DNA from 2 places in the Rhodoferax sp. GW821-FHT07G04 genome. Region 1 is predicted to be linked to the other one. Evidence: riboswitches for the same ligand, from Rfam matches in the RefSeq annotation. Region 1 holds a riboswitch; the other holds the start of a gene.
The links. Region 1 has a riboswitch for thiamine pyrophosphate ahead of AC07OO_RS04945 (TonB-dependent siderophore receptor). Riboswitches for the same ligand answer to the same signal wherever they lie in the genome.
Positions count from the first base shown of each region.

Region 2: another riboswitch for thiamine pyrophosphate. It lies ahead of thiC (phosphomethylpyrimidine synthase ThiC); the one in region 1 lies ahead of AC07OO_RS04945 (TonB-dependent siderophore receptor).

Region 1 covers NZ_JBWKQD010000001.1:1,068,285-1,072,491, forward strand. Annotated here, with positions in the region: gene AC07OO_RS04945 (TonB-dependent siderophore receptor) at 1-1,660, opposite strand, end outside; TPP riboswitch at 1,751-1,854, opposite strand; gene AC07OO_RS04950 (Lrp/AsnC family transcriptional regulator) at 1,933-2,445, opposite strand; gene AC07OO_RS04955 (saccharopine dehydrogenase family protein) at 2,584-3,678, shown strand; gene amaB (L-piperidine-6-carboxylate dehydrogenase) at 3,710-4,207, shown strand, end outside.
Region 2 covers NZ_JBWKQD010000002.1:798,167-802,373, reverse strand. Annotated here, with positions in the region: gene aceK (bifunctional isocitrate dehydrogenase kinase/phosphatase) at 1-353, shown strand, start outside; gene AC07OO_RS12880 (5-carboxymethyl-2-hydroxymuconate Delta-isomerase) at 410-769, shown strand; gene AC07OO_RS12875 (DUF6713 family protein) at 773-1,171, shown strand; gene AC07OO_RS12870 (hypothetical protein) at 1,356-1,658, shown strand; TPP riboswitch at 1,688-1,788, shown strand; gene thiC (phosphomethylpyrimidine synthase ThiC) at 1,880-3,754, shown strand; gene AC07OO_RS12860 (FAD-dependent oxidoreductase) at 3,774-4,207, shown strand, end outside.

The DNA of each region.
Region 1 (4,207 bases):
CGGCATAGGGCTTGTTGACGCTGAAGGCCGCTGCGGACACCAGAAGGCGCGGATGAGCCTGCCACTTCAGGCCCAGCTCAGTCTGGTCGCTCTTGAGCGCGGGCAACACCTCTCCCGCATTGACAAATTTGCTGGGGCGGTTGGGCACGGCCTCCAACTCGGCGCCTTGCCCCCAAGACGCATACAGCATGGTGCTGGCCGCAGGCGACCACGACAACCCCGCCCAAGGCGTGGTGACGGTTTGGTCGATGGCGATGGCGCGCGAGCCGTCGCTGCGTTCACTGCTGCGATTCAGGTGCGAGGTGCGAAAGCCCACAAAGCTGCGCACACTGGGGCTCAGATCGCTGGACAGAGACGCATAAGCATCGACTGCGCGTTCGCGGCTGTTGGTGTTGAGATCGTTGGCCGAGGCGTCGGCGGGCAGCACGCTCGGCGTGTTGATGTTGGTCGTGCCCACAAAGTTGTAGGCCTGCTTGGGTGCGAGGTCGGTGCGCGCCTGACGGCCGCTCAGGCCCAGGGTCAACTGGTGGACCACGCCAGCTGCCTGCAGTTTGCCCTGCATCCTGGCATCCCAGGCCCAAGTGCTTCGCTCTTCGTTTTCACTGCGGTAGTCGTAAATGTCCACATCCCCATTTCCACAAAGGCCAGGATAGACATAGTTGGCTCCGGTGCTGCAACCATCGGGAAAGGCCAGCCGGTCCTGCACGACGGTGCGCTGTGTGCTCAGGCCCAGATGGGAACTCCAATACGCCGTGATCTGGTGGTCAATGGCGAATTGGGCATTGGTGCTGGTAGCCTCAAAGGGCTGCGACCAGGTTTGGTTGTTAAGGTTCAGACGGGAGTAGTTGCTGGCGGGCAGGGTATCGGCCACACCATCGCCATTGGTGTCCAACAGGCCCAGGCCGGGCACCGAAGGCTGCTTCTTGTGGTGGTATTCCAGATCGGCCGACAGTTTGGTGCGGCTGGTGGCCTGGGTCGCCAGGGCCAGGCTGGCAAACTCACGTTTGCCCTCGGCACGGTCAAACACCGTGCGCAGGTCCTCCGCGGCCAAGTTCACGCGCACACCTACGGCCCCCCAGGCGGTGTTGCTATCGACATGCACCTTGCTGCCGCCATTGCCGTCTCCACCTACCGTGGCGGTGGTGAAGTTGCCGGCCTGTGGCGCCTTGGTAACAAAGTTCACGAGGCCACCGGGCGCTGAGACGCCAGCCTGCATGCCGGCCACGCCTTTGAGCACCTCAATACGCTCTTTGTTTTCCAAGGCGATGGGCGCGTAATTGGACACGGGCAGACCATTGCGCAGGTAATTGTTGCCCTGGTCCAGTAGAAAGCCGCGCACCGACAGGCCTTCGATATAGCCCGTGGTGTTGTAGCTGTCGGCCAGCGATGCATCCAGTTTGATGGCTTGCGACAGGCTGCTGGATGCTGTGGCAGACAGCAGATCGGCGCTCAGCACCGTGATGCTCTGGGGAGTCTGCGCCAAGGTCTGGCCCAGACCGCCGACGTCGGCACGGTCAATGTCCAATACCGGGGCAGACTTGCCGGTGACGGTGACTGCTTGCAGGCTTGGGGAGGCCGTCTGCGCCCAAAGGGGTGCGGCAAGCAGCACGGTCAGCGCGGCGGCGCAGGGGGAAAGTTTTACATTGAGATGGAGCGCCATCGCATATCCTTTTCGTTGTTCGATGGCAGGGATGCAGACAGCAAGGCTATGGGCCGAACGGCGCACCACGGGTGATGGAGCAATCGTTGGCATGTTCTCACCACGCTTCCCTGCGCAAGTATTACCTTGATCAAGTTCCAGGGTGTTATCTCAGCCAACCACCCCAAAAGCAGCCAGCACCCCTAGCGTTTGCAGGTCAGCGGCGAAGGCCGACCCGATAACGCTATTGTAAGCGGCGCCCCTAAAAGGCAGCCTGCGCACAGGGCCATGGGTCAGGTGCGATCTATCTTCCACTCCAGCGCTACGGACGTTGTGGTCTTCACCACACCATCAAAATTGCCCATCTCATCCAGCAGCGTATTCATGCGCAGCGCGGACTCGGCTCGCAGCAGCACCACGTAGTCAAACTCGCCACTGACAGCGCAGAGTTGGCGCACCTCGGGCATGCGGGAGATCTGGCGCACGACCTCGCGGCCGGCCTTGGGTTGGACCGTAATGCCCACAAAGGCTTGCAGACCCATGTCGCGCACATCCTGGCCCAAGCGCACGGTATAGCCGGCGATCACACCTTCGCGCTCCATGCGGCCCAGGCGCGCCAGCACCGTGGTCCGCGCAGTGCCCAACTGGCGAGCCAAGTCAGCTGTGGAGGCACGGGCATTGGCCTGCAAGAGCGCCAACAGGTCACGATCCAGCTGATCGCGCAGGGTGCTGGTGCGCTCCAGTAATGCGCCCGTCGCTGCCGTGCTGGTTTTGACAGTTCTAGACGGCTTCGCGCGGGTACTCATGCTTGGGGATATTTCATATTGACTAAATACTATGACGAATCGTCTGTTTTATCAACCAATTCGTCAAAATGCCTATTTAATTCGTCCGAACCTGCACCTAGACTTCTTTCATCCAAACTTATTAACCAGGAGATTTCCATGCGTGTTGTTCTGATGGGTGCGGGCCACATTGGCCAAACGATTGCCACTTTGTTGTCCGGATCGGGTGACTACCAGGTCAAGGTCGTGGACCGCAGCGAAGAAGCGCTGAAGAAGCTGCGCCACCTGCCATTGGAAGTGGCACAGATCGACACCTCGGACGCCGCCGCTTTGCGCGCCGCGCTCAAAGGTTATGACGCCGTCGTCAACGCCCTGCCCTACCACCTGGCCACGATGGCTGCAGCCCAAGCGCTGGAGGCCGGCTGCCACTACTTTGACCTGACCGAAGACGTGGCCGCCACCCGCGAGATCATGCGCATGGCCGAAGGTGCCAAGACCGCCTTCATGCCCCAATGCGGCCTGGCACCCGGCTTCATTGGCATCGTGGCCCACCACCTGAGCAAGAAGTTCAGCAAGCTACACGAAGTGAAGATGCGCGTGGGCGCACTGCCCGCCTTCCCCACCAATTCATTGAAATACAACCTGACCTGGAGCGTGGACGGCCTGATCAACGAATACTGCCACCCTTGCGAAGCGATTCGCGACGGCGAAATCATCGAAGTGCTGCCGCTGGAAGGCATGGAGCATTTCTCGCTGGATGGCACCGAGTACGAGGCCTTCAACACCTCCGGCGGCCTGGGCACGCTGTGCGAGACCCTGAAGGGCAAAGTCAATACACTGGACTACAAGACCGTGCGCTACCCCGGCCACTGCGACATCATGAAGATGCTGTTGCAAGAGCTGGGTATGAAACATGACCAGGAAACGCTGAAGGACATTCTGCGCAAGTCCATCCCGCTGACCATGCAGGACGTGGTGCTGGTGTTTGTGACCGTCAGCGGCGAGCGCGACGGCCACCTGGTGCAGGAAGTTTTTGCCCGCAAGATCTTTGCGGACCGCGACGAAAAGGCCCCGCTGAGCGCCATCCAGATCACCACCGCCGCCGGCATCTGCGCGGCTGTCGATCTGTTCCGTGAGGGCAAATTGCCGCAATCTGGTTTCATCCGCCAAGAACAGGTAGAGTTGCCAGCTTTCCTGGCCAACCGCTTTGGCAAGGCGTACCAACAGTCGCGCCAAGTTGAGTCCATCGGTTAAGCCTGCCGTTTTTACCGCTTACGGAGACACCATGTCCAATCCCCATGATTCCATCCAAACCCTGCTGACGCGCCTGGGTGTGTCCGCCACTGCCTATACGGGTGGTGCGCTGGCATCCCGCTCACCCATCGACGGCGCAAACCTGGGCCAAGTGCACGAAACCGCCTTGACCGAAGTGGCGGCTGTCATCGGCCGCGCGCACGCCGCGCACCAAAGCTGGCGCTCCGTGCCCGCACCGCAACGCGGTGAACTGGTGCGTCTGCTCGGTGAAGAGCTGCGCGAACACAAGCAGGCACTGGGCACGCTGGTGTCGCTGGAGGCCGGCAAGGTCCTGTCCGAAGGACTGGGCGAAGTGCAAGAGATGATCGACATATGCGATTTCGCCGTGGGCCTGTCGCGCCAGCTGTACGGCCTGACCATTGCGTCCGAGCGGCCCGGTCACCGCATGATGGAAACCTGGCATCCGCTGGGTGTGGTGGGTGTGATCACCGCGTTCAACTTCCCCGTGGCTGTGTGGGCGTGGAATGCC
Region 2 (4,207 bases), on a different contig from region 1:
TGCTATGGAAGAACTTCGGCATCACCCGCCACGGCAAGGTCGTGTTCTACGACTATGACGAGATCGAATACATCACCGACTGCAACTTCCGCACCGTCCCCCCGCCGCGCAACGAAGAAGACGAAATGTCCGGCGAGGTCTGGTACAGCGTGGGCCCCAAGGACGTGTTTCCCGAAACCTTCGGCCCCTTCCTGCTGGGCAATCCGGCGGTGCGCAGCATCTTCATGCAGCACCACGCCGACTTGCTGGAGGCCTCGTTCTGGCAAAGCCACAAGGACCGCATCCAGGCGGGCCATGTGCACGATGTGTTTCCGTATGACAAGGAGAAGCGGTTCAAGCCGCCACACAGCTAACACGGACGACAATGCGATAGATAACGGTTTCAGTCTCTCGCCACGCAAGGAACAGCATGCCCCATCTGACCATCGAATACTCCAACAATCTGCCACAGTTCAACGCCGAAGGCGCTTTGATGGCGTTGAACCAGGCGCTGATGGCGTCCGGTCAGTTTGAGGAAGTTGACATCAAGAGCCGAGCCGTTCGACTCAGCAATTTTCTGGTGGGCACATCAACGGCGGACCGTGCTTTTGTCCATGCGAAGTTGGCGATATTGAGCGGACGTTCGATTGAGATCAAACAAGAACTTTCGAAGAGCTTGCTGAGTGCGCTGAATGGCGTGTGTGCCTGGCCATCAACTCTGCAGGTTCAGCTCTGCGTTGAAGTGCAGGAGATCGAGCGCCAGTCTTACGCCAAGATGAGCGTTGGATAGCCCATGGCAAGCACCTCTCGCCTGCACGGGCTCTTCCTGGCCAATGCCACCGTCCTCATCACGCACCAGATAGACGCCGCCTTCTGGCGCGAGTGGGAGTTGTTTCGGATTCCCGGTGGCAACCAGATGAACTTGCTGCTCAACATTCCCATCATCGCGCTGGTGCTGTATGCGCACAACCGCGTAGTGGCCAATATTCAAGCTGGGATGTTTTTCTACAAGCTGCTGGCGGCCTTGGGTTTCCTGACCTGCGCCATCCACTCTGGTTTCTTTTTGGTTGGTAGCACGGCGTTTGTCCAACCCATGTCGATATTGCTGCTGGTCGCCACGTTTGTCCTTTCTGTATGGCAATTGCTTGCCGTGCGAGGTATGGGCAAACTGGCGGCGCCAGTGCGGCAATGACGCCAATACCGGTGTTAACTGAATTCACAAACAGTAACTCTTCGTAAGACGCCGCACACCCCGGCCTCATCCATTTACAGAGCCTTGCATTCAGCCCTCATAACATCGCATGATGATGGCGATGAACGGCGTGTCGGGAAGCGTGCCTCGCACGGAAGGCGCCCGCTGCAAGAGGAGTACTGCCATGCGCATTCGAAACAGCTATTGGGCCATGCTGGGCCAAGATATCAGCAGTGCCCCCGATACCTTCGCGCGGGTGCGTGGGGCGATGCTCGCGCTGATGGAAAAGCACTGCCCCGACAACGCCGATCTGCGCCATAGGGTCACCTTTGCTACCGACATTGACACCCTGTGGTACTTGCGTTCCAACCTGTTGGCCGCCCTGGCTGCGAGGCAGGGCGAGACGGTGGCGCGGGATTACATCTCGCAGGTCACCCTTTTGTTTCAGGAGCGGCAGCCAGGTGGAGCACTGAGGAACCAGCCCTGACTGGGGCAACGACCGGTTTGTCGTACACTCCGCCTTGCCCGGGGTGCGCAGTGGTTGCGCTGAGATGGATTCCGAACCCGCGAACTTGATCTGGTTGATACCAGCGTAAGAAGTGCACAGCCGCCAATGGCCCAGAACCGTCCAGGCGGCGCCTTTTCACAGTTTGCGGGGCAGGTGCCTTTTGTCTTCGGGTGATGACGATTACCTCAGGAGACATTCCAATGAACGCACCCGACAAGCTAGCCCAGTTCATCCGCCTCACCCGCGAACCGCTTCCCGCTTCCACCAAACGCTACCTGCCAGGCAGCCGCCCCGACATCCAGGTGCCGGTGCGCGAGATCTTGCAAAGCAATGGCGAGGCCGTCACGGTTTACGACACCTCCGGCCCCTACACCGACCCGCGTGCCGAGATCGATGTGCGCCAGGGCCTGCCGCTGGTGCGCCAGGGCTGGGTTGCCGAACGCGGCGACACCGAAGTCTACGAGGGCCGCAAGCCCTACGCATTGGACGACGGCCTGAAGCACGGCGAGACCGATGCGCTGGCCGCACTGCGCGCCCAGGCCGCCGGCCTGCAGCGCCAGCCGCGCCGGGCCAAGGCGGGCGGCAACGTGACGCAGATGCACTACGCACGCAAGGGCATCATCACGCCCGAGATGGAATACGTGGCCCTGCGCGAGAACCAGAAGCTGACCTGGATGGAGCAGTACCTGGGCAATGCCGAGCGCGAGGCACGTCTGGCGGGCAATAGCTTCGGCGCCAGCATCCCCAAGGTCATGACGCCGGAGTTTGTGCGCGACGAGGTGGCCCGCGGCCGCGCCATCATCCCCGCCAACATCAACCACACCGAGCTGGAGCCCATGGCCATAGGCCGCAACTTCCTGGTGAAGATCAACGCCAACATCGGCAACTCGGCTGTCACCTCCAGTATTGAGGAAGAGGTGGAAAAACTGGTCTGGTCCATCCGCTGGGGCGCAGACACCGTCATGGATTTGTCCACCGGCAGAAACATCCACACCACGCGCGACTGGATCGTGCGCAACTCACCGGTGCCCATCGGCACCGTGCCCATCTACCAGGCGCTGGAGAAGGTGGGGGGCATTGCCGAAGACCTGACCTGGGACATCTTCCGCGACACGCTGATCGAGCAGGCCGAGCAGGGCGTGGACTACTTCACCATCCACGCCGGTGTGCGCCTGCCCTTCATCCACCTGACCGCGAACCGCGTGACCGGTATCGTGTCGCGCGGCGGCTCCATCCTGGCCAAGTGGTGCATTGCCCACCACAAAGAGAACTTCCTGTACACGCACTTCGACGAGATCTGCGAAATCATGAAGGCCTATGACGTGAGCTTCTCGTTGGGTGACGGTTTGCGCCCTGGCTCGGGCGCTGATGCCAACGACGAGGCCCAGTTCGCCGAACTGCGCACGCTGGGCGAGCTGACACAAAAGGCCTGGGCGCAAGACGTGCAGGTCATGATCGAAGGCCCTGGCCACGTGCCCATGCACATGGTGCAGGCCAATATGACCGAGCAGCTCAAGCACTGCGGCGAGGCGCCGTTCTATACCCTGGGCCCGCTGACCACCGACATCGCACCGGGCTACGACCACATCACCAGCGGCATTGGCGCGGCGATGATCGGCTGGTTCGGCACGGCCATGCTGTGCTACGTGACACCCAAGGAACACCTGGGCCTGCCCGACCGCAACGATGTGAAGACCGGCATCATCACCTACAAGATCGCCGCCCACGCGGCCGATGTGGCCAAGGGCCACCCGGGTGCGCGGGCACGGGATGACGCGTTGAGCAAGGCACGTTTTGAATTCCGCTGGATGGACCAGTTCAACCTCTCGCTGGACCCCGACACCGCGCGCGACTTCCACGACGAAACCCTGCCCAAGGACAGCTCCAAGGTCGCGCACTTTTGCAGCATGTGCGGCCCCAAGTTCTGTTCGATGAAAATCACGCAAGAGGTGCGTGAGTACGCCAAGGCCAAGGGCGTCAGCGAAGAGCAGGCGCTGGACGCCGGCATGGAGGCCATGTCGGACTCGTTCAAAAAAGCGGGCGGCGAAATCTACATCCCCATCACCAAGGCCTGACCGAGCCAGGAGAGTCGATATGCACATTGGCATTGCAGGAGCGGGTTTGCTAGGCCGCCTGCTGGCGCTGGAACTCAGCCGCGCCGGGCACCGGGTCGATGTGTTCGACCCGGCCAAGGGCCCTGGGCCTAACGCCGAGTCAGGCTCTGAGGCCGCAGCCTGGACAGCGGCGGGCATGCTGAGCCCGGTGGCCGAACTCGAGTGCGCCGACGAGCGCGTGTTTGCCTGGGGCCTGCGCTCCTGCTACCTGTGGCCGTCCATCGTGCACGGCCTGGGTGAGCCGGTGGCGCTCAGCCTGCAAGGCAGCCTGCTGCTGGCCCACCGGGGCGATGCCGGTGCGGCCCAGCGCGTGGTCAGCCTGCTGCAGGCCAAGGCCGGTGCGCCCTACCAGCCCGAGCTGCTGGACGCCAAACGCCTGGCCGAGTTGGAGCCATCCATCCAGGGCCCGGCCCT